4 regions of the Mycobacterium sp. NGS68 genome follow, and region 2 is predicted to be linked to each of the others. Evidence: riboswitches for the same ligand, from Rfam matches in the RefSeq annotation. Region 2 holds a riboswitch; each other region holds the start of a gene.

What was found. A riboswitch is a leader RNA that binds a small molecule or an ion and turns the genes downstream of it on or off. The one in region 2 is predicted to bind magnesium.
Region 1: another riboswitch for magnesium. It lies ahead of AC5Y5V_RS23995 (NRAMP family divalent metal transporter); the one in region 2 lies ahead of AC5Y5V_RS20435 (Rv1535 family protein).
Region 3: another riboswitch for magnesium. It lies ahead of AC5Y5V_RS03900 (PE family protein); the one in region 2 lies ahead of AC5Y5V_RS20435 (Rv1535 family protein).
Region 4: another riboswitch for magnesium. It lies ahead of AC5Y5V_RS14065 (PE family protein); the one in region 2 lies ahead of AC5Y5V_RS20435 (Rv1535 family protein).

What each region holds. Positions count from the first base shown of each region.
Region 1 is NZ_JCALCE010000027.1:76,568-83,755, forward strand. It holds gene kdpB (potassium-transporting ATPase subunit KdpB) at 1-1,545, opposite strand, end outside; gene kdpA (potassium-transporting ATPase subunit KdpA) at 1,549-3,225, opposite strand; gene AC5Y5V_RS23985 (potassium-transporting ATPase subunit F) at 3,225-3,314, opposite strand; gene AC5Y5V_RS23990 (potassium-transporting ATPase) at 3,311-3,406, opposite strand; M-box (ykoK) riboswitch at 3,599-3,774, shown strand; gene AC5Y5V_RS23995 (NRAMP family divalent metal transporter) at 4,083-5,873, shown strand; gene AC5Y5V_RS24000 (sensor histidine kinase) at 5,891-7,188, opposite strand, start outside.
Region 2 is NZ_JCALCE010000019.1:85,737-92,924, reverse strand. It holds gene pks2 (sulfolipid-1 biosynthesis phthioceranic/hydroxyphthioceranic acid synthase) at 1-1,053, opposite strand, end outside; gene AC5Y5V_RS20445 (carboxymuconolactone decarboxylase family protein) at 1,247-1,810, shown strand; gene AC5Y5V_RS20440 (NAD(P)H-dependent flavin oxidoreductase) at 1,894-3,021, shown strand; M-box (ykoK) riboswitch at 3,142-3,311, shown strand; gene AC5Y5V_RS20435 (Rv1535 family protein) at 3,603-3,830, shown strand; gene ileS (isoleucine--tRNA ligase) at 4,143-7,188, shown strand, end outside.
Region 3 is NZ_JCALCE010000002.1:212,962-220,149, forward strand. It holds gene AC5Y5V_RS03890 (PPE family protein) at 1-372, opposite strand, end outside; gene AC5Y5V_RS03895 (PPE family protein) at 394-1,575, opposite strand; gene AC5Y5V_RS03900 (PE family protein) at 1,594-1,893, opposite strand; M-box (ykoK) riboswitch at 2,172-2,349, opposite strand; gene AC5Y5V_RS03905 (NAD-binding protein) at 3,493-5,325, opposite strand; gene AC5Y5V_RS03910 (response regulator) at 5,784-6,440, opposite strand; gene macS (MacS family sensor histidine kinase) at 6,437-7,188, opposite strand, start outside.
Region 4 is NZ_JCALCE010000011.1:31,355-38,542, reverse strand. It holds gene AC5Y5V_RS14085 (PPE family protein) at 1-1,330, opposite strand, end outside; gene AC5Y5V_RS14080 (PPE family protein) at 1,343-2,608, opposite strand; gene AC5Y5V_RS14075 (PE family protein) at 2,675-2,974, opposite strand; gene AC5Y5V_RS14070 (PPE family protein) at 3,657-4,826, opposite strand; gene AC5Y5V_RS14065 (PE family protein) at 4,841-5,140, opposite strand; M-box (ykoK) riboswitch at 5,411-5,586, opposite strand; gene AC5Y5V_RS14060 (PPE family protein) at 5,687-6,895, opposite strand; gene AC5Y5V_RS14055 (hypothetical protein) at 6,908-7,030, opposite strand.

The DNA of each region.
Region 1 (7,188 bases), on a different contig from region 2:
GGCGGTCAACGGGTTGTCGCCGGTGATCATCACCGTCCGGATGCCCATCAGCCGCATCGCGTCGAATCGGTCGCGCATACCCTGCTTCACCACGTCTTTGAGGTGGATGACGCCGAGCACGTCCGCTTTCTCCACCCCGTCGAGGCCGATGACCTGGCCCACGACCAGCGGGGTGCCGCCGGCGGCGGAGATGCCGTCGACGATCTCGCCCAACTCGGCGGGAACGGTGCCCCCGTGGGCGCGCACCCACTCGGCGACCGAGTTGGCCGCGCCCTTGCGGAGCTGGCGCCCGTCGACGTCGACTCCGGACATCCGGGTGGTCGCACTGAATTCGACCCAGGTCGCGTTGGCGAGCTCGCCCGGGGTCCGCGCCCGCAGGCCGTACGCGTCCTTGGCGTAGACGACGACCGAACGGCCCTCGGGGGTTTCGTCGGCGAGGCTGGACAGCTGCGCGGCGTCGGCGAGCTCGCCGTGGGTCACCCTGGAGAGCGGAATGAACTCTGACGCTTGGCGATTGCCCAGCGTGATCGTTCCCGTCTTGTCCAGCAGCAGGGTGTTGACGTCGCCGGCGGCTTCGACCGCGCGGCCGGACATGGCCAGCACGTTGCGTTGCACCAGGCGGTCCATGCCGGCGATGCCGATGGCCGACAGCAGCGCGCCGATCGTGGTGGGGATCAGGCACACCAGCAGGGCCACCAGGACGATGCCGCTGATGCCGGCGGCGCCCAGGGCCGACGTGTCCGGCACGCCGGGGTTGCCGGCCTTGGAGTAGATCGCCAGCGGCTGCAGCGTCGCCACGGCGAACACGAAGATGATCGTCAGGGCCGCGAGCAGGATGTTGAGCGCGAGCTCGTTGGGCGTCTTCTGCCGGTTGGCGCCCTCGACGAGCGCGATCATCCGGTCCACGAAGCTCTCGCCAGGCTTTTGGGTGATCCGGACCACGATGCGATCCGAGAGCACGGTGGTCCCGCCCGTCACCGCCGAGCGGTCGCCGCCGGATTCCCGGATCACGGGTGCCGATTCGCCCGTGATGGCCGATTCGTCCACCGACGCAATGCCTTCCACGACGTCGCCATCGCCGGGGATGACCTCGCCTGCGACGACCACCACGACGTCGCCCTGTCGCAGCAGCGGCGCCGCGACATCTTCGGGCGCGCCGGCGTGACCGGGCGCCCAGTCCGTCAGCCGATGCGCGATGGTGTCGGCCTTGGACTTGCGCAGGGTATCGGCCTGGGCCTTGCCGCGGCCCTCGGCTACCGCTTCGGCGACGTTGGCGAAAAGCACTGTCAGCCATAGCCAGAACACGGTCAGCCAGCTGAACCAGGTGTCGTCTCCGAATGCGAGCACCGTCGACCACACGGCGCCGATCTCCACGATGAACATCACCGGGTTGCGCCACAGGGTGCGGGGGTCGAGCTTGCGCAGCGCGTCGGGCAGGGACTTCAGCAGCAGGGCGGGGTCGAGCAGGCCGCCCTGCAACTTGTCGCCGGGCACGTGGCTGGTGCGCCGTCGCACCGGCGAAATCGTGGTGTCCGTGGCATTCATGGCTCAGTGGATCCCTTCGGCGAGCGGCCCCAGGGCCAGCGCGGGCAGGAAGGTGAGGGCAACCAGGATGACCGTCACACCGACCACCAGGCCGACAAATTGCGGCCGGTGGGTGGGCAGGGTGCCGCTGGACTCGGGCGTCGCACCCTGGCGGGCCAGCGAACCGGCCAGCGCCAGCACCAGGATCATCGGCAGGAAGCGGCCGAACAGCATCGCCAGGCCCAACGCGGTGTTGTACCAGTCCGTGTTGGCCGACAGGCCCGCGAAGGCGGAGCCGTTGTTGTTGGCCGCGGAGGTGAACGCGTACAGCACCTCGGACAGGCCGTGCGGCCCGGTGTTGGCCATGCCGTCCCGCTGTCCGGGCAGCGCCATCGCGACGGCTGTCCCGAGCAGCACCAGCAGCGGGGTGACCAGGAAATAGCCTGCCGCCAGCTTTATTTCGAGCGACGTGATCTTCTTGCCGAGGTACTCCGGCGTGCGGCCGACCATCAACCCTGCGACAAACACCGTGATGACGGCCAGGATCAGGATGCCGTACAGACCCGAGCCGGTGCCGCCCGGCGCGACCTCACCGAGTTGCATGTTGAACATCGTCATCAGGCCACCGAGGCTGGTCAGGGAGTCGTGGGTGGAGTCCACCGCGCCGGTGGAGGTCAGCGTGGTGGCGTCGGCGAAGACGGCCGAGTTCGCGACCCCGAGCCGCTGCTCAACCCCCTCGCTCGCCGCGCCGGCCGCCATCGGGACGGTGCCGTGGTGCTGCAGTTGGAACAGCATCATGAACGTGACGCTGATGGCCGCGATGATGCTCACGACCGCGGCGATCGCGTAACCCTGCTTCTTGCTGCCCACCATGCGGCCGAACGTGCGTGGTAACGAGAAGGAGATGACCAGCAGGAGGAAGATCTCCACCCAGTTGGTCCACGCCGTGGGGTTCTCGAACGGGTGCGCGGAGTTGGCGTTGTAGAAGCCACCGCCGTTGGTGCCCAACAGCTTGATCGATTCCTGGCTGGCGACCGGTCCGCCGGTGATGGTCTGCCCGCCTCCTGCCAGCGTCGTCACGACCTGGTCGTTGAGGTGAAAGTTTTCGATCACGCCGCCGGCGACGAGCACGACCGCGGCGAGGATGGAGATCGGCAGCAGGATGCGCAGCGTGCCGCGCACCAGGTCCACCCAGAAGTTGCCGAGCTCGCTGGTGCGCTGGCGGGCAAACCCGCGCACCAAGGCCACGGCGACGGCCATGCCGACCGCGGCGGACACGAAGTTCTGCACCGCTAAACCGGCCATCTGGACCAGGTGGCCCTGGGTGGACTCGCCGGAATAGGACTGCCAGTTGGTGTTGGTGACGAAGCTGACGGCGGTGTTCCAGGCCAGGGACGGAGTCATCTTCGTCGCGGGGTCGTGCAGGTGCAGCGGCAGCTTGCCCTGCACCAATTGCAGGACGAACAAAAAGATCACGCTGACCGCCGAGAAGGCCAGCACGCTGCGCGCGTAGGTTCCCCAGGTCTGCTCCGAGCGGGAGTTGACGCCGATCAATCGATAGACCATCGACTCGACGCGCGAGTCTTTGTCCGACGTGTATGCCCGATACATGTAGTCGCCGAGGGGCACATGCACCAGGGCCAGCGCCGCGACCAGGACGACGAGGAAGATGAGGGGTGCCGTCAAGTCCGTTGTGCTCACTAGAACCTCTCCGGAAATAGCAGAGCGCCAACGAGATACAGCGCAATAGCGATCGAAAGCGCTAGACCGATGGCGTTTTCGTAGTTCATAGCCGCTCGACCAGCTTCTGCATCAGGCCGAGCAGCGCGAACACCGCCAGCGTCAGCGCGAGGTAAACCAACACGCCCATCATTTCTCCCATCCGGCTTGGCCACGGCGCTGTCGCGGGCGTAGTCAGCTTGAAATTAGATCCGGCCGGCGGCCCGCGCGGGCGGGTTGACGCTTTCCTAACGTCCCTGGCAGCCACCTTTACGTTTTCTTAACGGGTGCTGTGACAGCGATGCGAATCGCCGTTCTCCGCTTGACGCGCTCCGTTGTTCGGGTCTTTAATGAGCCTGCGCTTCGTTAGGTGAGGCTTCTGCGCGAATACAGGCCACTGATCCGACGACGTCGAGAGACGCCCAGGGTTAGGACAGGTCTTCCCGGCTCAAGGGATGACCCAAAGTGGCTTCCCGCCGTGTCGGCGGGATACGTCGCGTAGTGCCAAAGCTCTGATGAGAGAAGTGTTTCGGTCGTCCCTTGGGGCGCCCCGATCGATTCTTCTCCCAACAACCTGCGTTGCGTTGACGGCCGATGCGTGCGCGCATCCGATCGCGAGGAGGTGGGGACGACATGGCACTCGGTGATAGTCCGTACCCCAGTCCGGCGCGAAAGACGTTGTCTCTCAGGCCTGCTCACAACCGGCTGACTGCGTAAGTCGCGACCTTAGCCTGTTGCGCCCCAAGAGGGTTGCGTAGCAGGCAAGTCCGGCGTGCGCGCCGCCGTTCCTGCGTCGTTGCCACAACACGCCGCACCCGACTCGACTTGGAAGTTCAATCATGAGTTTTCTCAACTGGAATGCGCGGTACTCGGTGCCGGCGGACTCCGCCGCCCAACGGCGCAACGGCGACCGGCCGGACCCGCCGGCCGCAGAGACGGGTGCGGTGCTCGATTCTGCGCACATCGGCGACATTCACGGCGCGCTGGGCAGCATCGGCCAGCACGAAACCGCGCATGGCCGCAGCCGGTGGCAGCGGCTGCGGCTGTTGCTGGCGGTCATGGGCCCTGGCCTGATCGTGATGGTCGGCGACAACGACGCCGGCGGCGTCGCAACCTACGCGCAGGCCGGGCAGAACTACGGCATGACGCTGCTGTGGACACTGGTGCTGCTGATCCCGGTGCTCTACGTCAACCAGGAGATGGTGGTGCGGCTGGGCCTGGTGGCCGGCGTCGGGCACGCGCGGCTGATCTTCGAGCGGTTCGGAAAGTTCTGGGGCGCCTTCAGCGTGGGCGATCTGTTCGTCGTCAACGCGCTGACGATCGTCACCGAATTCGTCGGTGTGTCAATGGCGTTGGGCTATTTCGGGTTGCCCAAGGCCGTCGCCGTGCCGTCGGCGGCGATCCTGTTGTTCGCGGTCGTCGCCGGTGGGTCATTTCGTCGGTGGGAGCGGCTGCTGTTCGCCCTCATCGCGGTCAACGTGGTCGTCTTCCCGCTGGTTCTGATGCTGCATCCCAAGGCCGGACAGGTCGCTTCCGGGCTGGTGCCGTCGTTCCCGGGTGGCCTCAACTCGACGCTGCTGTTACTGATCGTGGCGATCGTCGGTACCACGGTGGCGCCCTGGCAGTTGTTCTTCCAGCAATCCAACGTGGTCGACAAGCGGCTGACACCACGCTGGATTCACTACGAACGCATGGATCTGCGCATTGGCATTGCGGTGGTGACGCTCGGGGCGACCGCGATCATGATCGCGGCGGCATTCGGGTTGGCCGGCAGCGAGGCCGCCGGGAACTTCACCGACGCCGGCTCGGTCGCCTCCGCGCTCAGGGACAACATCAGCCCTACCGCCGGCGGGTTGTTCGCGATCTTGTTGCTCGACTCCTCCCTGATCGGTGCGAACGCGGTGGGACTGGCCACCACCTACGCGCTCGGTGACACGTTCCGGCGCCGTCATTCCCTGCACTGGAAGCTGACCGACGCCCCGGCGTTCTACCTGGCCTACGGGCTGCTGTTGGCCGTCGCCGCGGCGGTCGCGTTCAGCCCCGACTACGTGCTGGGCGCCCTCACGCTCGGAGTGCAGGCCCTCGCCGGAGTGCTGCTGCCGTCGGCCACGGTGTTCCTGGTGTTGCTCTGCAACGACAAGCAGGTGCTGGGCCCGTGGGTGAACACCACCCGGCAGAACGTGGTGGCCGGCACCATCGTCTGGGTACTGGTGCTGCTGTCGCTGGCACTGACGGCCGCCACGATCTTCCCCCATCTGTCCACGGCCACCATGGAATTGGGCTTCGCGGTCGGTGCGGCCGTGGGTGTCGCCGGCGGTGTGGCGCTGTACGGGAACCACCGGATCGAGGGGTTGCGCGAAAAGCGCCGGCGGCTGGCTCGGGTGCGGGCCGCGTTCAGCGGCATCGATCCCGTTGACATCGATGAGGTAGCGGCGCTGCCGCACGATCGTGCCGACCGTCGGGCGGTGCACGAACAGGACCGATCGACCTGGCGCACACCGGCGCTGGAAGACCTCGAAGGGCCCATCGTCACTCCGCTGCGGTTGGCCGGGATGATCGCGCTGCGCGCCTACCTGCTGGTGGCCACCGCCCTGGTCGCGGTGAAGATCGGCCAACTCATCGTGGGCTGACCGCGGGTGCCCGTCCGCTACGCGTTGTCGCTGGTGGGGACGTCGATCAGCGGAATCCGCAGCCGGAACACGGTCCGGCCGTTGGCTGACTCGGCGGTGACCGAGCCGTGATGCGCCTTGGCGATCGAGCTCACGATGGCCAGCCCGAGGCCGTTGCCCGACCCGTTGGTCCGCGACTTGTCGGCGCGGACGAACCGCTGGAACAGCCGCGGCAGGATCGCGGCGTCGATGTCGGGTCCGTCGTCGTCGACGGTGAGTTCGGCGAAGGGCGCGCCGGGGCCGCGATAGTGACGGGTGATTCCCGTCGTGACAGTAACCCCGGGTGGCGTGTGTACCCGGGCATTGGTGAGCAGGTTGCTCACGGCCTGGTGCAGGCGGGCCTGGTCGCCGCGGACCCATACCGGTGCGTCCGGCAGGTCCTTGACCCAATTGTGGGTGGGCGCGGAGACGGACGCGTCGTTCACCGCGGTGATGGCGAGGTCGGCGAGGTCGACGTCTTCGGTCTGCAGGTCTTCACCCTCGCCCAACCGCGACAGCAGCAGCAGCGAGTCCACCAGCGACGTCATGCGCCGGGCCTCGGACTCGATGCGGGCCAGCGCGTACTCGGTGGTGGGGGGTAGGGCCGAGCTGTCCTGGCGGGTCAGTTCGGCGTAGCCCTGGATCGACGCCAGCGGGGTGCGCAGTTCGTGGCTGGCGTCGGTGATGAACTGGCGCATGCGCAGATCGGAATCGGCGCGGTGCGCCAGCGCGCTGTCGACGTTGTCGAGTAGTCGGTTCAGCGTGTGTCCGACGATGCCGACTTCGTTGTCGGGGTCGGTGTCCTCCGGTTCCACCCGGGTGCTGATGCGATGGTCGTCGCCGGTGAGGGGCATCGCCGCGACCTCGGCCGCGGTCGCGGCGACCCGCCGCAGCGGGCGAAGCGCGAGCCCCACCACCCATACCGTGAGCCCCGCCGTGATCGCCAGCGCGGTCGCCACGAGGATCGTGGTGGTGATGTTCTTGCGCTCGATGATCTGGTTGGCGAGGTTCAGCGAGACGCCGACGACGAGCACGTCGGAGCCCTCGATGCTGCAGTCAACGCGGTAGGAACCGAGGCTGCCGAGCTTCTGCGTGCGCGCCGGTCCGTCGACCCAGTGCTGCGCCTGGATGGCGCGGACGACGTCGGGCGGCGCAGGCCGTGCCTGGTCTTCGGAGAAGACGGCCGAGCCGACCACCACTCCGTCGTGCAGCACGGCGATGATGTTGCCCGGCGTCTGCCCCGGAAACTCCAGCAGCGCTTCGGCGATCGGGGGAGTGGTGGGGTGAACCGGCGTGT
Region 2 (7,188 bases):
CCCCAGATTGCTCTTCGCCGACGTCAGCGCGCAGGGCCGGTCGATACCGTAAACCCTTGCCAGGCTGGTGAATTCGATGGGATCGCCGACGGGTGTGCCGGTGCCGTGCGCCTCGACCATGCCGATGGTGGCGGCGTCTCGCAAATCCAGGCCGGCCGCGGTTAACGCCGCGCGATAGGCCACCACCTGCGCATCCGCCGATGGGGTGGAGATGTTCTCGGTGCGACCGTCCTGGTTGGTCGCCGTGCCGCGTAGCACGGCGCGAATGGGGTCGCCGTCGCGCAGCGCGTCGGGCAGCCGCTTGAGCAGCACCACCGCGCAACCCTCGGAGCGGACGAAACCGTCGGCGGCCGCGTCGAACGCGCGGCAACGGCCCGTCGGGGACAGCATGCCCAGCGCCGACGCCGACGCGTACAGCTGCGGCTCCAGCATGACCATGCAGCCACCCGCCAGGGCCAGGTCGCTCTCGCCGTCGTGCAGGCTGCGGCACGCCATGTGCACCGCGAGCAGGCTCGACGAGCAGGCGGTGTCGACGGTCATCGCGGGGCCCTGGAGTCCCATCGCATACGAGATGCGGCCCGAGCCCATGCTGAACGGCAGCCCGGTGAACCCGTACGGATCTTCCAGCGCGTCGGCCTGTCCGGTGACGAACGAGTAGTCGCTGTGGGCCAGGCCGACGAACACCCCGGTCAGCGAGCCGTGCAGCGCCGTCGGCGCCACGCCGCCGTGTTCCACGGCCTCCCACGCGGTCTGCAGCAGCAGGCGGTGCTGCGGGTCCATCGCGGTCGCTTCGCGCTCGCCGATGCCGAAGAACTCCGGGTCGAAACCCGCGATGTCGTCGAGGAATCCGCCCCAGCGCGACACCGACCGGCCGGGCACGCCGGGTTCGGGGTCGTAGTAGTCGTCGGCGTTCCAGCGTTCGGCGGGGACCTCGGTGATCAGGTCGTCGCCGCGCAGCAGTGCTTCCCACAACTTGTCGGGGGAGTCGATGCCGCCGGGCAGCCGACAGGCCATGCCGATGACGGCGACCGGCGTGACACGCGCCTTAGCCACAGTCGCCCAACCACGCCGTGCTCACCATTGCAGCCGATCTCCAAAACCTCGAGTGAACAGCAGGGTAACCGCTCGGGGCCCGTTCCCGAGACAGCCACGCCGCGCGCGGCTCGACGGCGCGGAGTATTTGCTGGCCGGTGCGGTTTACCATGGCCAAAGAGGGTGTCCCGCCAGCGCACGGAGGGCTCAGACCATGACAACATCCCGGGTTCCGCTGTTGCCGGGCGACGAGGCCAAGGCCGCCGCGGACCAAGCGGGTGTGCCCGACTACATGGCCGAGCTCAGCATCTTTCAGGTGCTGCTGAACCACCCCAACCTCGCGCGGACGTTCAACGACATGCTGGCCAACCTGCTGTGGCACGGCGCCCTGGACCCCAGGCTGCGCGAATTGGTGATCATGCGGATCGGCTGGCTCACCGGGTGCGACTACGAGTGGACCCAGCACTGGCGCGTCGCGTCGCGGCTGGGGGTGCCCGCCGACGACTTGCTCGGGGTGCGGGATTGGCACGGCTACGACGGGTTCGGCCCCTCCGAGCGGGCGGTGTTGGCCGCGACCGACGACGTGGTGGGTCAAGGCTTCGTCAGCGCCGCGAGCTGGGCCGCGTGTGAGCGTGAATTACAGGGTGACACAAAGGTTCTCATCGAGCTCGTCACCGCGATCGGCGCGTGGCGGATGGTCGCTTCGCTGCTGCAGAGCCTGCAGGTGCCGCTGGAAGAGGGCGTGGCGAGTTGGCCGCCCGACGGGCGGTCGCCGTAAGCGGGTGTCGGGTTGTGTCACGCCTGATGCGGCGATGCGTGACATAAGCCAACATTCGGGCACCGGTGAGATAGCGTCGAGAAATGCGCACCCGAGTCGCCGAGATGCTCGGCGTTGAGTTTCCGATCTGCGCCTTCAGCCACTGTCGCGATGTCGTGGCCGCCGTGACCAACGCCGGCGGCTTCGGGGTCCTCGGGGCTGTCGCGCACAGCCCCGACCGGCTGGACAGCGAGCTGACCTGGATCGAGGAGCAGACGGGAGGCAAACCCTACGGGGTGGACCTGCTGTTGCCGCCCAAGTACGTCGGCGCGGAGCAGGGCGGCATCGACGCGAAGGGGGTCGCCGACCTGTTGCCGGGTGAACACCGAGCGTTCCTGGACGACCTGCTGCTGCGCTACGGCATCGCGGCTCCGGAGGGCGAGCGGCGGCAGCCGTCGGGGCGTGGGCTCAACGTGTCGCCGAAGGGCTACGAGCCGTTGCTCGAGGTGGCGTTTGCCCACGATATCCGGCTGATCGCGAGCGCGCTGGGCTCGCCGCCCGCGGATCTGGTGCGACGGGCCCACGACCACGACGTGCTGGTGGCCGCGCTGGCCGGCACCACGAAACACGCGCGCGGGCACGCCGCGGCGGGCGTGGACCTGATCGTCGCGCAGGGCACCGAGGCCGGCGGCCACACCGGCGAGGTGGCGACCATGGTGCTGGTGCCCGAGGTGGTGGATGCGGTCGATCCGGTTCCCGTGCTGGCCGCGGGCGGGATCGCCCGCGGCCGTCAGATCGCCGCGAGCCTGGCCCTGGGCGCCGAGGGGGTGTGGTGCGGGTCGGTGTGGCTGACCACCGAGGAGGCCGAGACGCCGCCGGTGGTCAAGGACAAGTTCCTGGCCGCCAGTTCTTCGGACACCGTCCGGTCGCGGTCGATGACCGGCAAGCCGGCCCGGATGCTGCGTACGGCCTGGACCGAGGAGTGGGAGCGGCCCGACACCCCCGATCCACTCGGCATGCCGCTGCAGACCGCGCTGGTCAGCGAGCCGCAGGTGCGCATCAACCAGGCCGCCGGCCACGCCGGCGCCAAGGCGCGCGAACTGGCAACGTACTTCGTCGGGCAGGTGGTCGGATCGCTCGATCGGGTCCGGCCGACGCGGGCTGTGGTGCTGGACATGGTCGAGGAGTTCATCGAGACGATCGGCCGACTCGAGGGCCTGGTCGACGAATGAGTCGGCTATTCGCCGGTTCTCACAAAAGTGTTCGTCTTGCCTTAAAAATTCGTAAATATTCGGGAACGAGTCGCCGAAAGGTTTGACCGCGCCGCGTCGGGTGGGGCATCATCTCTCGGGTAAGCACCTCGTTAGGTGAGGCGGCTACACGAACACAGGCCACTGACCCCGAACGTCCAAAGACGCCCCGGGTCAGGACAGCTCCTCCCGGATTAAGGGTTGAGCCCAGGTGGCTTCCGGTTTGCCGGACACGTCGTGTAGTGCCGAAGCTCTGACGAGAGGGGTGCGAGTTTCCGACAGTCGTCGGCATCTCTGTACTCCTGCGTGTGACCAGATTGTGCGGGCAACCGCGCGTCGTGACCGTCGAGGAGGTGAGGGACGCATGAGTTCCAGTGGTAGTCCGGGTCGATATCCGGACTGTATGTCGTCCCAATCCGACCTCCGGCGCAGCGTTTTCAGCGTTCTTAGCTGAGTCGCCACCGGGTCCGCCTGCCCGGATCGGAACCGGAACGGGACGAACTGCGTCAGTTCAATTCAGTTCCAGTGCTTTTCCCGATCCTTGATGCTCCGAGGAGGCGATCATGACCGTTGCCCTGTACGACGAAGTAGGCACCCGCACCACCGCACCCCAGCTGCACGTGGTGCGCGACGAGACCCCGGTCGAGATGCCGGCGCCCATGATGGTGCTGCGCCGCGAGTACCGCTACGGCGACCCGCTGGTCGACGGTGCCGCCAAGCTGATCAGCGTCCCGCTGCGGCACGTGTACGCGGCGTTGTTGCGCGTCGGTGTGCTTGAAGTCCAGGGGTAGCCCATGGAGCAGTCGCGAGCATGGCGGCTCCGAGGGGTCACCCGACCGCAGAAGTAGCAGAAGAAGCAGAAGTAGCTCTGCGATTCGGCGACCCCTCGGAGCCCAGTAGAATCACCGCAACGGCACCGATCCGGCTATCACCGGGGAGCCTTCGGAAGAACGGCGTTGCAGCCCAGTAGAACCGAACGGGTGGGCCCGTCACAGCCTGCAACGAGCGGTCGCGCGTAAGCGCGGCAAGCGGGGTGGTACCGCGGCGCTCGCGCGTCCAGCGCGTCGTCGTCCCCGTGCCTGCACCGATGGCACAGGAGACCGATGACCGACAGCGCCTACCCCCTCACCGACCTGGGCGCCGACCCGCGGGCCGGGTCCCCGAATTTCCCCGCGCTGGAAGCCCAGGTCCTGCACTACTGGTTCCACGACGACACCTTCCGGGCCAGCATCGCGCGTCGCGACGGCGCCCCCGAGTACGTGTTCTACGACGGGCCTCCGTTCGCCAACGGCCTGCCGCACTACGGTCACCTGCTCACCGGCTACGTCAAGGACATCGTGCCGCGGTACCGCACCATGCGCGGGTACAAGGTGGAGCGTCGATTCGGCTGGGACACCCACGGGCTGCCCGCCGAACTCGAGGCCGAACGCCAGCTGGGCATCACCGACAAATCCCAGATCGACACGATGGGCATCGCCGCCTTCAACGACGCCTGCCGGACATCGGTGCTGCGCTACACCGACGAGTGGCAGGAGTATGTGACCCGCCAGGCGCGCTGGGTCGACTTCGACCACGACTACAAGACGCTGGATCTCGGTTACATGGAGTCGGTGATCTGGGCGTTCAAACGCCTGTGGGACAAGGGGCTTGCGTACGAGGGCTACCGCGTGCTGCCCTACTGCTGGCGCGACGAGACCCCGCTGTCCAACCACGAACTGCGGATGGACGACGACGTCTACCAGAGCCGCCAGGACCCCGCCCTGACGGTCGGGTTCACGGTGGCCGGCGGCCCGCTCGACGGTGCCTACCTCCTGATCTGGACGACGACGCCGTGGACCCTGCCGTCGAACCTGGCGGTGGCCGTCAACCCGGACGTGAATTACCTGCAGGTCCGGGTGGGCGACAGGCGGTACGTGCTGGCCGAGGCGCGGCTCGGGGCCTACGCGCGCGAACTGGGGGAAGAACCCGAGGTGCTCGGCACGTATCGCGGCGCCGACCTGTTGGGCGTGCGCTATCTGCCGCCCTTCCCGTATTTCATGGACACGGCCAACGCATTTCAGGTACTGGCGGGCGACTTCGTCACCACCGAGGACGGCACCGGCATCGTGCACATGGCGCCGGCCTACGGCGAGGACGACATGGTCGTCGGCGAGGCCGCGGGGATCGCGCCGGCCACCCCCGTCGACGCGAAGGGCCGCTTCGACTCGACTGTCCCGGATTACCAGGGGCAGCACGTATTCGACGCCAACACCCAGATCATCCGCGACCTGAAGAGCCAGAGCGGTCCCGCCGCGGCCAACGGCGCGGTGCTGCTGCGCCACGAAACCTACGAACACCCGTACCCGCACTGCTGGCGTTGCCGCAACCCCTTGATCTACCGGGCGGTGTCGTCGTGGTTCGTCGCCGTGACGCAATTCCGTGATCGCATGGTGGAACTGAACCAGCAGATCACCTGGTATCCCGAACACGTCAAGGACGGCCAGTTCGGCAAGTGGCTGCAGGGTGCCCGCGACTGGTCGATCTCGCGAAACCGCTACTGGGGCACGCCGATTCCGGTGTGGAAATCCGACGATCCGGCCTATCCGCGCGTCGATGTCTACGGCAGTCTCGACGAGTTGGAGCGCGACTTCGGGGTGCGGCCGTCGAACCTGCATCGGCCGTTCATCGACGAGCTCACCCGGCCCAACCCCGACGATCCGACCGGCGCTGCCACCATGCGCCGCATCCCCGACGTGCTCGACGTGTGGTTCGACTCGGGGTCCATGCCGTACGCGCAGGTGCACTATCCGTTCGAGAATTCCGACTGGTTCGACAGTCACTATCCCGGGGACTTCATCGTGGAGTACATCGGGCAGACCCGCGGCTGGTTCTACACCCTGCACGTGCTGGCGACCGCGCTGTTCGACCGGCCGTCGTTCAAAACCTGCGTGGCGCATGGGATCGTGCTTGGCTCCGACGGGCAGAAGATGAGCAAGTCGCTGCGCAACTACCCGGACGTCTACGAGGTGTACGACCGCGACGGCGCCGACGCCATGCGGTGGTTCCTGATGGCGTCGCCGATCCTGCGCGGCGGCAACCTGGTGGTCACCGAGCAGGGCATCCGCGAAGGGGTGCGCCAGGTGCTGCTGCCGCTGTGGAACGCCTACAGCTTCCTGTGCCTGTATGCACCGAAAGTCGGTGTCTGGCGGTCGGATTCGACGCATGTGCTGGACCGCTACATCCTGGCCAAGCTGGCGGTGTTGCGCGACGACCTCACGGACGCGATGGAGGTTTGCGACATCTCCGGAGCCTGCGAACAGCTGCGCCAGTTCACCGAGGCGTTGACGAATTGGTATGTGCGACGGTCGCGTTCCCGGTTCTGGGAAGAGGACGCCGACGCCATCGACACCCTGCACACCGTGCTCGAGGTGACGGCGCGGCTGGCCGCGCCGCTGCTCCCGATGGCCACCGAGGTCATCTGGCGTGGCCTCACCGGTGAGCGGTCGGTGCATCTGACGGACTGGCCTTCGTCCGACGTGCTGCCCGCGGACCCGGGCCTGGTGGCCGCGATGGACCAGGTGCGTGAAGTGTGCTCGGCCGCGTCTTCGCTGCGCAAGGCCAAGAAGCTGCGGGTGCGGCTGCCGCTGTCGAAACTCACTGTGGCGGTAGAGGATCCGGCTCGGCTGGAACCGTTCGTCGACCTGATCGGTGACGAGCTCAACGTGAAGCGGGTCGAGCTGACCGACGCGATCGACACCTACGGCAGGTTCGAGCTTGCGGTCAACGCCCGGGTGGCCGGGCCGCGGCTGGGCAAGGACGTGCAGGCGGCGATCAAGGCGGTCAAGGCCGGCGAGGGCGTCGTCAACCCCGACGGCACGTTGACCGCCGGTCCCGCGGTGTTGCAACCCTCGGAGTACACGTCGCGGCTGGTGGCCGCCGACCCCGAGTTCACGGCGGCGCTGCCCGGCGGCGCGGGACTGGTCGTGTTGGACGGCACGGTGACGCCCGAGCTGGAGGCCGAGGGTTGGGCCAAGGACCGGATCCGGGAGCTGCAGGAGCTGCGCAAGTCGACGGGCCTGGACGTCTCCGATCGGATCAGCGTGCGGATGTGGGTTCCCGCGGTGCGCGCGGACTGGGCACAGACGCACCGCGACCTCATCGCCGGCGAGG
Region 3 (7,188 bases), on a different contig from region 2:
GGTGGACAACAATATCGCTAGTTCAGCTCGGTTTGCCGCGACCACGCCCGGGGGCACCGTCATCGCAAACGCCGACTCAAAGGCGGCGGCGGCCACATGGGCTTGGGTGCCGGTCTGCTCGGCCCGGGTGGCAGTGGCGCTGAGCCACTCCAAATAGGGAGTGGCCGCGGCCAACATCGACATCGACGAAGGACCCAACCAACTCTCACTGGTGAGCGCATCTACCACTGAACTGTAATACGCTGCAGTGGAGCGCATTTCACTGGCCGTCGTGCTCCAGGCGGCCGCGGCGGCAAGCATCGACGCGGGCCCCGGGCCCGAATACATTCGGGCCGAGTTAATCTCCGGCGGCAACGTCGCGAAATCCAGCATGAATTCTTCTCCTTCAAAGCGCTACCCGCCGGCAGGCGGGCGCGGCATCACTACTGGGCGAAATCCGTATCTCGGAATGGAGCGGCGGCGCCGCCCGCCTGTGGCCCCTACCGGCGCAAAGCCACCCTGGCCGCCCGCCGGGGATGTTCCGATGTCGGCGAGGCCACTGGCCGGCGACGCCGTCCCGGCCGGGCTGATTGTGGTTGCCGAGGTCCAGGACGGGGGTACCGACAACGCGCCGACCAGCCTCGTACGACCCATCTCAGCCGACGCTGCGGCACCCGGGCCGGCCAGTTCCGCCGGCGCAGCGGGTCCCAGCTCCGATATCTTCTCCCCGGGAATCGCTAACGCCGGCGTGCTGATTGCTTCCTTGTCGCCGCTCATCAAATAGTTGAAACCCGCCACCGTGCCCAAGATGAATTGCGGGTTGAACGGACCGCCGGCCAACGCCCCGTTGGTCACCGCGGTGCTGAAGAAATTGCCATTCCAGAAAGTCCCCAGCGCCGAATCATCCGACCCGTTCAGCAAGCCAGCCAGATCCGACGACAACGATCCGAAGGAGGAGGAGGACCCCGTAGCCCCGGAGGTTGCCGACGACAGTGTCGACTGCACAGTGCCAACCGGTGTTTCGGCCGCTTGAGCGACCGCGGCGGTTTGGCCGGCCACGCTTTCGGGTGTGGTGGGTGATTGCGGCGCGGTGAGCGGCGTCAATTGTGTCGCTGCGCTCGAGGCGCTGGCGTAGCCGTTCATCGCGACGGTGTCTTGTGCCCACATTTCGGCGTAGTGGGCCTCAGTCGCGGCGATCGCGGCGGCGTTTTGACCAAAGATGTTGGTGGCCGTCAACGTCGCAAGCTGGACGCGGTTGGCCGCGACCGCCGCCGGGGGCACCGTCATCGCAAACGCCGACTCATATGCAGTCGCGGCCGCGCTGGCTTGGCTCCCGGCCTGCTCGGCCCGGGTTGCGGTGAGTGCCAGCCACTCCAAATAGGGGGTGGCTGCGGCCAGCATCGACACAGACGACGGACCCAACCAGCTCTCGCTGGTCAGCTCTGAGACCACCGAGCCGTAACAAGTTGCTGTGGAGCGCATTTCAGCTGCCATCGTGTTCCAGGCTGCGGCGGCGGCCAGCATCGGTCCTGACCCAGGACCGGAATATATTCTGGCCGAGTTAATTTCCGGCGGCAGCGCCGCGAAATCAATCATTGATCTATCCCCAGCAGCTCACCGGGCCGCGGCTGTGTTGGCTGCCTCGGTAGCCGCATAGGATGCGGCGCTGGTCTGCAACGTGGCAACGAACATCTCATGCATCGCCGCGGCCTGGGCGCTCACTGCCTGAAACGTTCGGGCGTGTGAGGCGAACTGCGCGGCCGTCAAGAACGACACCTCGTCGGCAGCGGCGGGCACCACATCGCTCATCGGGGCGGCGGCTGCCGCATTCTGCGCGGCCAGCGCCGATCCCACGGCCTGTAAGCGGCTGGCGGCGGCGGTCAGCGACTCGGGTTGTGCAGTGACAAAAACCATCGGAACTCTCCTCATGAAAACAAGCAAGCTTCAGCTACGGTGCGGCAAGCGCACGCGGCCACCACATCTCAGCTCAGGCGGCTGATGTGAAAGTAAGCTTCTTACAGGATGATTCAGGCAGAAGCGACGCTGGGGCAGGGTCGGGACGAAATGCCGATGAATCGCAAACAGAGTCTATGTCTATCGCCCGGAGTCAATTTCGCTCCCACCTCCTCGCGGCCAGGCATGCTGGGATGCCACTTATCGCAATGGGATGAGAGCCCGGCGGGACGGCCGAGCCGGCACCCCTCTCGTCAGAGCTTCGGCACCACACGGCGTATCCGGACCATGTGCGGTCCGGAAGCCACTTGGGCTCAACCCTTAATCCGGGAAGAGCTGTCCTGACCCTGGGCGTCTTTCGACGTTCGAGGTCAGTGGCCTATATCCGTGCGGACGCCTCACCTAGCGAGGTGCTTGCGAGTCAATCCTGCACCTGAAAGCCAACTCGAGTCAAGAATGTTGCGACGCGATCGCGACAATTTCATTTCAACGACCATTAACGGCTACCCGCTCCACCGGTCATTCCATGCCGTCGCGATCGAGATACGCAAACTACATAGGCTTAGCGCCATCCCAGATCGACCCACCTGTTATCTGGAGTTTTACGTTTTCTTTACGGTTGCCGGATACCTGTCCTAGCTACGAAGGGGCGAATGCAGCAAGCAAAGATGTCGCCCGGCTCATGAAGTACGAGCCACCGGGAAATGGCGTTGCGGGGCCTTCGCCGCGCCGACGTTCGTGAGCCGCGGGGCGGTGCCGAATCGCTGCGTTTTCCACCTTTCATGAGAGCCCGAACCTTGCGGATGGGAACGAGTAGTGCCTGGTCCAGCGCGGCGTTAGAGTCGCGTGGGCGACGGCAGGCCTGGACGGACGTGGCGATTTTGGTCTGTTTTGTATAAGGAACCTTGAATTGGCAGGTTATTCACAGGCTCGACCCATTTCCGCCAGCCCGTTCAAGGGTTAAGATCATCGCGGGCATTTGACGTTGTTCGAGACAAATGTCGATATCGCAGTGGCTGGCGGTGCCATTCGTGGGCTCGCAATGTTGCCGTGGACTGTATCGACTCTGAGATCGTCGAGAATTAATCGCGCTACCGGTGATCCGGTGCAGAAATACGTCCGCGCCAAGGCTGCTCGGAATACCGACGCGCTTTCATTCTCAGGCAGCGGCGGTTGATTATCTGGGCGCAAACCAAGCCTCGGTTAGAGCTCATTGAATATCCCGCATTCCGGTCGTGCGGTGCCTTGCTTCGGCATGCCTTGGAGGTGCGGAGGTGCGAATGAATGCGGTCTTCTTCGGTCTCACGTAGACGATCCGGTCACGTAAAGCACCTTCCAATCGCTTGGGGCACAACTATATTCAGACTCGCGGTTCACCTTCCCGCGGCATATCCGGCCGGCATTGCGGCGGGTGGCCACGACATGGACCGGCTTGGACGGCTGAAAACCGTGTTGTCCCAGGGGAACCAGGCAACCCGGCATCCCATCGCGCGAAGGCCGAATTCGCCCACCCGAAGTTCCGCGAAAAGCTGCAACGACCGCCGACCCCCGCGCAGGCAACTACTCGAATCTTCGCGCATAGCCGACCGTGTTGTACCGACTCTCTCTGGGGGGTTGGTCGTCGTCGTGCTGCTGGGGCGCCCGTCCCTTGCGCAGTGTGCACATCAATTCCCGGTAAGGGCCAACGAGGTAGGCGGTGTCGCCGGCTCCAAGACGCGCGTCGGACAGCGGCTGCAGCTGGACGGGCGCGCCCGGGCGGGTGATCGCGATGACGCGTGTTTGGGTGCATTCCTCTGCCACTCGCAACCCGTCAAGTTCGCTGCCGGCCTCTACATGCATCGCGCCTACCATGTATGTGCTCTGACCCACCGAAAATGTGTCCAGCACCTCGAGCCCCAGCGCGGCGCCGACGAACCACGGCGCGGCCAGTTCCACGGTCGATCGAACGTTTTCGAAACCGAAGCGCTGTGCCACCGCGAAGCCGAGTTCGCGATCGTATATCCGTAGCACAAGGGGTACCTCGGGCCGGTTGAGTGCGGGTATCACGGCAGGGCCATACATCTCACGCAGCACAATCCCGGTCTCGATGTTGAACATGTCGTCCTGGGTCAATACGGCGACCGCTCCAGCGCGGTCGATGCAGGCCGACTCCAGCGTCTGTTGCAGCGTCGCGTCTCCGAAGATCACCGGTACGTCGCGTTCTGCGACCAGGGGCAGCAGGGGATTGTCTTCGTCGTTCGTGATCACCGCGACGGCGTATCCGGCGTCGGTCAGCTCATCAACTACGCGAATACCAACCGAACCCAGCCCTACGACGATGACGTGGTAACGCAAATGGCGCACCCGCCGGCGTCCGGCCGTATGGACGAACCGGCGCGATAGCAGCAGGTCGGCGATGAACGCCACGAGGACGGCCGTGTTTGCCATGCCGACGAACATCAGGACGACGCTGAATGTTCGCAGCCAGGTGGCTTGTTGGACGAAGCTGACGTCGCCGTAGCCCACCGTTGTGATCGTTTCGGCGCTGAAGTACAACGCGTCGAGCCATGTCATGCCCGGAGGGCGTTGGTAGCACAACCGCAATAGGATCGTCGAGCTGATCAGCAGGGCCATTCCGATTGCCGCCGCGGGATAGAACGCCGGGTTGACGTCGTCGCGCATGGTGCGCGCGGTGTCGAACAGTCGCCGCAACAACGGCCAGCGGGTGCGCGTAACGATAGGCCTGGAACTCTTCATATCCCGGGCGGCCAGCTGCTCGGCGGTGCCGATCACCGCGGTCCAGTCGCCGGCATGCACCTGCAGGTCGCGTTCCGGGCAGGCGATCATCTCGCCGAGGGAGTCCGAGTTTTCGCCCCGGATCACCGCCACCGGTGCGAGGTCGCCGTGGATGTCACGCAGCGTCGCATCACGCGGCGCCTTACTACCCCAGACTGCGAATTTGATGCCGGCCGCCTCAAACGGGTGCATGGTGAGGGCCAGGCACGCCTCGACGACTGACGGCGCGGCGAGGTCAGCTACGTCGAGGATCGCCCCGGGCCCGTTGTTGGCGGCCATCGCTCCCCGCACCACGTCGTTGTCCAAACGCACCACCACGCGTACATCCGGATTGGCTTTCCTTGCCAACAGCGCGATCTCGAGATTTGTCGAATCGTCGTCCCCGGCACAGACGACGGCGAGCGCGCGGGCGATCCCGGCGTCACGAAGCGCCCGAGCGACCCCGGCGCCGGAGAGCCTGACAACGCGTGCACCGGCGTTGCTCAGGTCTTCGACGATCGTCGTGGCAAGCGCATCATCACCGCTGACAACGACGTGGCCGTCAAGGGGACCGTCGAATTCCTCGAAGTCGACGAAGCCGATCTGGCGACTATCCCCTAGTGGCTCTAAAACATGCATGATTGAAATCCATTTCTGCAGAACCTGAATTGGCCGGGTCTACAGCAGCGCTCGCTGTGCGTGGAACAGCTAATGGACCAGGCGCAGCGCGGCCGCCCGGGGACCGGATGCACGCGACACGAAGTTTCGACCGGAACTGGGACTATCGCCTGGACTCATCTGGCCCTCACCTCCCTGCCGCCAGGACACACGCGGGTGTCGCCGCTCCATCAGGTACCGAAACGGAGATCTCTCTCGTCAGAGCTCTGGCACTGCACGGCCTACCCGACGTGTTCGGAGTCGCTTGGACTCCATGCCGGGAGGAACAGTACTGCCCGGGACGCCTCTCGACGCTCAGGCCAATGTCCTATGCCACACATATGCTTCACCTAGCAAGATGCTTGCAAACTCCAATAATTGCGGCTCAGGTGGCCTAAGTCAATCCGACTGTTCGCCTCGGCAACGCAACGCGCGAGCCGTTATTCGTCGAGGCCGTGCTCGATGGCGTAGCGGGTCAGCTCCACCCGGTTGGCCACCTGCAGCTTGCGAAACGTCGCCTGGACGTGGTTTTCCACGGTGCGATGGCTCAGCGACAGCTTTTCGGCGATCTGCTTGGCGGACAATCCCTTCGCGACGTAGCGCAACACCTCCGTCTCGCGCTCGGTGAGGCTGGGGCGGGCGGGGCCGTCGTCCGGGCTCTGGGCGATCCGCCGGTACTCGCCTAATACCAGCCCCGCCAGGCTAGGGGTGAACACGGCGCGGCCGGCGGCGGTGGCCCGCACCGCTTCGGTCAGCTCGGCCTTCGAGGCGCTCTTGACCAGGTATCCCGCCGCCCCGGCCTTGACGGCTTCCAACACGTCGTCGCGCTCGTCGGAGGCCGACAACACCAGCACCTTGGACGACGGCGAGACGGCGAGCACGTCCGTTGTCGCCTGCACCCCGGTGCCGTCGGCGAGCTGCATGTCCATCAGCACCACGTCGGGCTTGACCACGGCCGCCCGGCGTTTCGCCGCGCCCACGCCGTCCGCGGTGGCCACCACGTCGAACCCCTCCTCGGCGAGGTCGCGGGCCACGGCGTCGCGCCAGATCGGATGGTCGTCGACCACCATCACCGTCGGTAACGCATCGCCGCTCACAGTCCCGCCTTCCCCGGGCGTGGCACGCGCAGCTCCCATTCCGTGCCTTTGCCCGCACCAGTGCGCAATTCCGCCTCGCCGCCCAGCGATATCATCCGCCCCACAATCGATTTCGAGATGCCCAAGCGCCCCTGGCTTTCGGCTTCGGCCAATCGGCCGGCGCCGATGCCGACCCCGTCGTCGCGAATGCTCACCGCGACGGCATCGCCCAGGTCTTCCAACAGCACGAATGCCCGCGCGCCCGGGCCGGCGTGGAACCGCACATTGTCCAGGGCGTTGCCCACCGCGGCGTCCAGCTCGGCGGCCACGCTGCGGGCAAGCGGCACCGCGGTCGCGGGCAGGCTCAGCGACACCCGGTCGCCTTCGCGGCGGCGCAGCAGCGCGCGCAGGTCGACGGTCTGGCTGTCGCCGTCCTGTTCGAGGCCGCTCGCGGTGATCCACCGGCGTAGCGCGCGTTCCTGCTCGCTGGCGAGGTCCGCCAACTCCGATGTGGTGCCCCCGATCTCGTGGCCCCGCTTGGCGACCAGCGCCAGCACCTGGATAACGCCGTCGTGCACCTGCCGCGACAGCCGCTCACGCTCCTGTAGCGCGGCGGACAGCTGCGCCGCCCGCTGCAACTCCTCGTGCGCGCGCCGCGCCGTCCGCGCGGCCATGCCGATCGCCAGGCCGATCGCCACCTCGACGATGATGGTCGCGTTGTGCCCAAGGTCGAGGGTCAGGTAGTTCTTGACCGCGAAGTTGGTGGCCA
Region 4 (7,188 bases), on a different contig from region 2:
TCGCCAGTTGCTCGAGCAGGCTGTCCAGGCCCTCCTGGTCGACGCTGTGGTGCTGCACGCTTTCGGGCTTCTCCGAGATTTGGGCTACCAGGCGCTTGAGCTTCTCCGGCGAGGTCGCGTCTTTCAGGTCCTTGATCGGGGTGAGCCGACCTCGGACGCGGGTACCCGACAGCGCGCTGGGTGCCCCGGCGCCCAAGGCACTGCCGAGCATGCCGGCCGCGGACATCGAGCTGAACAGGCTCGCCTCGCCCAGCGCGGCCGCCGGCACGGCGTCCGCCCCTGCCTCGGACAAGGCCGCGGCGACCATCCTGATGTCCGGCGTGGCTGCCGCCCAGCTCGGCGGGACGGTCAGCTTTCCGACCAGTGTGCCGCGTCCCCAGTCCGCATGCACCGGGTTGGTTGCGCCGGTGAGCCAGCCCCGGCCCCAGTGCGGCGTCAGGCCGCCCCCGAGCAGGTCCTTCGGGAGCAGCCCGCCCGCCGCCGCGTGCGGGGCGAACTTCAGGAATTGGGATGCGGGGAAGTTGACGAGCAGACCGATGTCGTTGAAGCCCGTGGTGAAGCCCAGGGGCGTCTTGATCGCGTTGTAGACCAGCGCCAGCGACGATGCCGCGCTCGGTCCGAAGAGGGAATTCAGCAGACCGTTGATCGTTTGGGTGTAGTCGGTGCTGAGGTTCGCGCCGACCTGCAACGCCCAGGACAGCGGGTTGGGAATCGACGTCAGCGACGACACCGCCGATTGGACGCTGCCGGCCGCGGTCGCGGCGGACTGGGATACCGCGGCGGCCTGCCCCGCCACCCCCGCCTCGTTGGTGACCTGCGGTGCGGCGGTGAACGGCGTGACGTTGCTGGCGGTCGCCGAGGAGGCGGCGTAGCTGTTCATGGCCAGCGCGTCCTGAGCCCACATCTCGCCGTACTGGGTTTCGGTCGACGCGATCGCGGGCGTGTTCTGGCCGAAGATGTTGGTCGCCACCAGTTGCGCCAGCAGGCTGCGATTGGCGGCGATTTCCGTCGGCGGGACGTGCGCGACGAACGCCGTTTCGTAGGCGGTGGCCGCGGCGGTGGCCTGCGTGGCGGCCTCGGCGGCTTGCGCGGCGGTGGACTGCATCCACGTCAGGTAGGGCGTGATCGCGGCGGTCATGCTGATCGCCGACGGGCCGATCCACGGCCCGCTGGTCAGGCTGGACACCACCGACGAGTACGAGCCGATGGTGGATTGCAGGTCGGCGGCCAGCGTTTCCCACGCCGTCGCGGCAGCGCGCATCGAGCCCGAGCCCGGTCCGGCGTAGATCCGCCCCGAGTTGATCTCCGGTGGAAGCGTTGCGTAGTACATGTCGACTTCCCCTTAGTCCTCGAGCGCCGGGAGCACGATGATCGTGGCGGCGGCGGGATCGGCCTCGACGACGCTGCTCATCGCGCGCGCCATGCCCCCGCCCCCGGACCCGAAAGTGGTTGCGCCGAGACCCCGTCCGGCCAGACTGGACAGGGCCATCTGGCTGAACATGCTGCCGTCGGCGTCGGCCATCGCGGCCTCGGGTAGAGCCGCCAGGTTGTTGGGCAGCGCCGAGGCGAGCAACCTGACCTCCGGGGCGGCCTGGGTCCACCCCTGGGGCACCGACATGCTGCCGACCAGCGCCGCACGGCCCATCGAGGCGGATGTCGCGCTGCCGGTCAGGCTCGCGCCGGGCATGTGTGCGGGGAGGTCGCTGGCCAGCGGGGCGAGCGCCCCCGCGATGGGTTTGGCGGGTCCGAAGAAGGACTGCAGGCCCTGCCCGTTCTGGGCGTACGCATAGACCTGCCCGAATGACAGGAACGGGCCACCGGGTATCGACGAGAGACCCTGCAGTGAATATGGGCTCGATACCAGCGTGGACATGATGGTGTTCCAGTTGGTCAGGTCGGAGGTCAGGCTGGTCGGCAGCGAAACGTTGGCCAACTGCGGTATGTCGAGCCCTGACAACAGATTTCCCGCACCGCCGGCCTGCCCGGTGTTGCCGAGCGTCGTTCCCAGGTGCTGCAGCATCGTGGGCACCGAGTTGATCAGCTGGGACAGCTTCGAACCGATGTCCAACCCGGTCGAGGCGCTGGTCTGCGAAACCGCGGCGGATTGCAGGGCGGTGCCCGACGTGTTGGTGGTCTGCGGCGGCTCGGTGAACGGGGTCAGCTGCGACGCGCTGGCGGAGGAACCGGCGTAGGCGTACATCGCGGCCGCGTCCTGGGCCCACATCTCCACATAGTGGGCTTCGGTGGCCATGATGGCCGGGGTGTTCTGCCCGAAGATATTGGTGGCGACCAGCGCCGCCAGCAATGCCCGGTTCGCCGCAATCACCGGCGGGGGCACCGTGCCGGCGAAAGCCGTCTCGTAGGCGGCCGCGGCCAGTTTGGCCTGGGTGCCCGCCACCTCGGCCTGCGTGCCCGCAGCGTTGATCCAGGCGACGTACGGTGCGGCGGCGGCGGCCATCGTCATCGCGGACGGACCCGTCCAAGGGCCCGCCGCCAGGCTGCTCACCGTGGACCCGTACGAGGCCGCCGTGCTCTGCAAATCCGCCGCCAACTCGTCCCAGGCCGCCGCTGCGGCCAGCATCGGCCCCGATCCGGCACCGACGTACATGCGGCCGGAGTTGACTTCCGGCGGAAGCGCACCGAAATCGACAAACACTCCTGATTCCCCCGGTTCCTAGGTCGCAGCGGCCGCGTTCGCCGCCTCGGTCGCCGCATATGACGCCGAGCTGGTCGTCAGGGCGGTCACGAACTGCTCGTGAATCGCCGCCGCCTGGGCGGCCATCGCCTGAAACATCTGGGCGTGCGCGGCGAACTGTGCCGCGGTGAGCGCCGACACCTCGTCGGCCGCGGCGGGAATGACGCCGGTGGTCGGGGCGGCCGCGGCCGCGCTTCCGGCATTCATCACCGAACCGATGCCCGTCAGACTGCTGGCGGCTGCTGCCAGCGCCTCCGGCTGGGTGGTCACAAACGACATGTCTTACCCCTTTCGACGATGTAGTCAGGTTGTAGCTCGGCCCTATTTCGAGTTGCGGGACGGCCACCGTAGCGATTCGGAAATTGTTATATCGTCCACGACTCTGGCGCAGCGCTTTCACGTGGTGACCAGCCTGCATTGAACTTATTCACGATGCGTTCCCGGCAGGTAATCATCATGTAAACAGAAATATCACTGCGGTCGAGACCGGGTGTGAGATCTTTGTTTAATTTTGGTTGTGGACACACGAAAATGCCAGGTCACAGGCTTGTCTAGCACATGACCGGCTGTTGGCTTTATTGTTTGCTCTAAATCCGGCGGGCCGGAATTTACCCCTTATTGGACTGTCGTTGAAATAGTCAAATTACGGGTCAAGGAAAATCGCACCCATAATCTCGTCGTGACAGGCAACCGAGACGAGATATCCGGTTCCCCGCCGCCTCGACACCGTCGAATCGGTTGGCAATTGGCATACTCTCTCCCAACGAATTTCACCAAGAATACATATGCGCTACTGCAGAAAGCCTGCAGCGACGCTGCGAGTTCGCTGGGAAACGGGCGGGAGCGGCCCCGCGGCCCGAAACCGCCGGTCAGGGCGGGGGTCAGGGCACCGCCGCGGAGCCCGCGTCGGCCCCGCGACGGCACGAAAAGCCAACGCCGAGAGCCGGATACACCGTCGAGGTCAGCCGGCGGCAGGCGGGCGCGCGACGAAGTTCGGGCGGAAGCCGTACTGGGGCATGGCGCGGCCCGAACCCTGGGCGCCCACGCCGCCGAACGGCACTCCGGGCATGCCGGCCGCACCCTGCGGCGCGATCATCGGCGTGCCCCCCAGTGCGGACCCCAGCGGGCCGTGTACCGGCGCGGCGGCGGTCCAGCCCGGCGGCACCGACAACGTGCCCACCGCGGCCGACTTGCTCAAACCCGCCGACACCGCGCCGCCGAGCCCGCCCACCCCGCCCACGCCGACGAACGGGCTGGTCAGGGCGCTCGCTGCGTCCCCAATGGCACCCCCGACGACACCGGCATTCGCGCCGTTGCCGGCGAGGCCGATCAACGACGAGAGCGCCGTGACCGGCGCCATGCCGAGCCCGGATGACGCCACCGTGTTCCAGAAATTGGAATTCAGCCCCAACACATCCCAGATGCCGTTGCCGCCGGAAGACGTCCCCGTGGATCCCGCTCCGACCGTCGACGCGAGTTGTTGCAGGGACGTGGGTATCGCGGACATCAGCTGGGACAGCGTCGACTGCTGGTTGCCCGCGGCCACCCCGCTGGCCTGAGCGACCGCCGCCGACTGCGCGGCCAGCCCACCGGAGCTCGTGGTCTCCTGCGGCTGGGCGAACTGGGTGAGCTGGGTGGCCGTTGCCGTAGACGCGGCGTAGCCGTACATCGCCGCGGCGTCCTGGGCCCACATCTCCGCGTACTGGGCCTCGGTGGCCGCGATCGCGGCGGTGTTCTGCCCCAGGATGTTGGTGGCCACCAGCACGGCCAGTTGGCTGCGGTTGGCGGCGATCAGCGGGGGCGGCACCGTGGCCACGAACGCGGCCTCGAACGCGCCGGCGGCGGCCTCGGCCTTGGCCGCGGTCTCTTCGGCCTGCGCGGCGGTGATGTCCATCCACTCCACGTACGGGGTGGCCGCGCCGGCCATCGACGCCGACGCCGGACCATGCCATTCCTCGCCGGTCAGCGCGGCCAGCACCGAACCGTAAACCAATGCGGTCGAGCGCAACTCGGCGGCCAGCCCGTTCCACGCCGACGCGGCGGCCAGCATCGGGGCCGATCCCGGCCCCGCGTACATCCGTGCGGAGTTGACTTCGGGCGGAAGCATCGCGAAATCCAGTGCGGCGGTCATCGTTTGCCTCCCCTTCAGCGGGCAGCGATCGCGTTGATGGCCTCGGTGGCGGTGTAGGACTCGGCGCTGGCACCCAACATCGCGACGAACATCTCGTGGATGGCCATCGCCCGGGCGCCCGCGGCCTGGTACATCGCGCCGTGGGCGTTGAATTGTGTTGCCGCCAAGGCCGATACCGGGTCCGCTGCGGCGGCGGGCAGAGCGGTCGTCGCGGCGGTCGCGGCCATGTTCTGCGCGGCCATCGCGGATCCGACGGCGTTCAAGTGGCCGGCGGCGGCGGCCAGCGCTTCTGGATGCGCAACTACGAACGACATTGGGCTTCTCCTTGTCGGAAAGGGGACCCGGGCGCTGGATTTACGCAGTCCAACAGCACGCATCCGCGCAGCGGAAGCGTGAAGTCTTTTGCGGCGTAAGCCGATTCAGACTGTGGAAGGGGTGCCGGGGTCGGATCGCAACGAAATGGTCAGCGGTCTGGAATACGGACTATCACCAGGACTCATTTCGCTCTCACCTCCTCTCGGCCAGGGCACACGGGGATGCCATGTGGTGTACGCGAGGTTGAGGGCCCGACAAACAAGCCGGGCGCGGCACCCCTCTCGTCAGAGCTTTGGCACCACACGGCGTATCCGACTCCGTGGAGCCGGAAGCCACTTGGGCTCAACCCTTAAGCCGGGAAGAGCTGTCCTGACCCTGGGCGTCTTTCGACGTTCGAGGTCAGTGGCCTGTATCCGTGTAGACGCCTCACCTAGCGAGGTGCATACAGAGGCTATGGTGGCACTCACATCGTTGTGAGTCAACTCAGCTGCAACCCGAGCGCGATTGCGTCGTCACCAAAAGGCCGGGAAATGACCGAGATCCGGCTACCCCGCGGCGGGCGGATGCGACATCACGGTGAGGCGGAAGCCGTACCGAGGCCCGTTGCCCCAGTGCGATCCGGCTCCGCGCCCCACCGGAAAGCCGGGCATGCCGGGTGCGCCGGCCGCGCTCCCCTCCGGAACCGCGGCGCCGTTCCAGCCGCCGCCGGGCAGCGCCACGCCGGCGTGGTTCTCCACCTGGGCCACCGCGGACCAGCTCTGCGGCACGGACAGCCGCCCGACCAAGGCGCCCTGATGCACCCCGGCCGACACCGTGCCGGCGTTCATGCCGGACAGGCCCGACGGCACGGCCAGCGCAGAGCTCAACGACGCGTTGGGTGGTGAAATCAACGGCGTCCACACGGCGTTCCCGGTGCCCGCGCCCATCGGCGGGAGCGCGGTGGTCTCCGGTGCGCCGCCCAGCGCGACGGCGTTGATGTCGGCCATCGCCGCGGTGACCGTCTGCTGGATTATGGCCGGGTTGGTATAGCCGCCCGAGATGATCCCGTTGAAGAAGTTGGAGTTCAGGAAATCCCACGTCGGGTCGTCGGCCGCCAGCGGCGATGTGAGGGACTGCAACGCGTTGGGAAGCGCGGATGTCAGCTGGTTCAGCGTTTGCTGCACACCGCTGGCAGCCGCCGTGTTGCCGGACTGGGAGACCGCGGCGGATTGGGCGGCCTGTCCGGACGGGTTGGTGGTCTGGGGCGGCTGCGAGAACGACGTCAGTTCGGCGGCCGCCGCCGAACCGGCGGCGTAACCGTACATCGCGCCCGCATCCTGTGCCCACATCTCGCCGTATTCGGCCTCGGTGGCCGCGATCGCGGCGGTGTTCTGGCCGAGGAAGTTCGTCGCGACCAGCAACATCAGCTGAGCGCGGTTAGCCGCGACCACCGCCGGCGGCACCGTCGTGGCAAACGCGACCTCGTAGGCCCCCGCGGCCGCGGTTGCGTTCGCGGCGGTCTGCTCGGCCTGCGCCCCGGTGCTGCTCATCCAGGCCATGTACGGGGCGACCGCGGCCGCCATCGTCGCAGACGCCGGCCCCAGCCAGCCTTCCTCGGTCAGGCCCGAAATCACGGACAGATAAAAGGATGCCGTCGATTGCAGCTGCTCGGCCAGGCCGCTCCAGGCCGAAGCGGCGGCCAGCATCGGCGCCGAGCCCGGCCCCAAATACATACGTGCGGAATTGATTTCCGGAGGTAGTGCGCCAAAGTCCATCGCCGCCGACCCCTAACGAGCCGCGGTAGCGTCGGTGGCTTCGGTGGCCACTTGGTGGACGGGCAGGCGGTCGGCGCCGTTCGGTGCGCCGCCGGCCGCCGCCAGCGAAACTGATTGTGTCACTGCAAAAGACATCGGACTTCTCCCTGTCGGTCCCATCGGATAGTCCGACCCGGTTACGGGCCCTGGCCGCCGCGTTGGCGTCGCGGTGCGGCGCGGTGTTGGGTACGCGGCGCCCGCCGAATTCAGACGGTGAAATGGCGCCGTGACCGGATCGGAAAGAAACGGTCAAC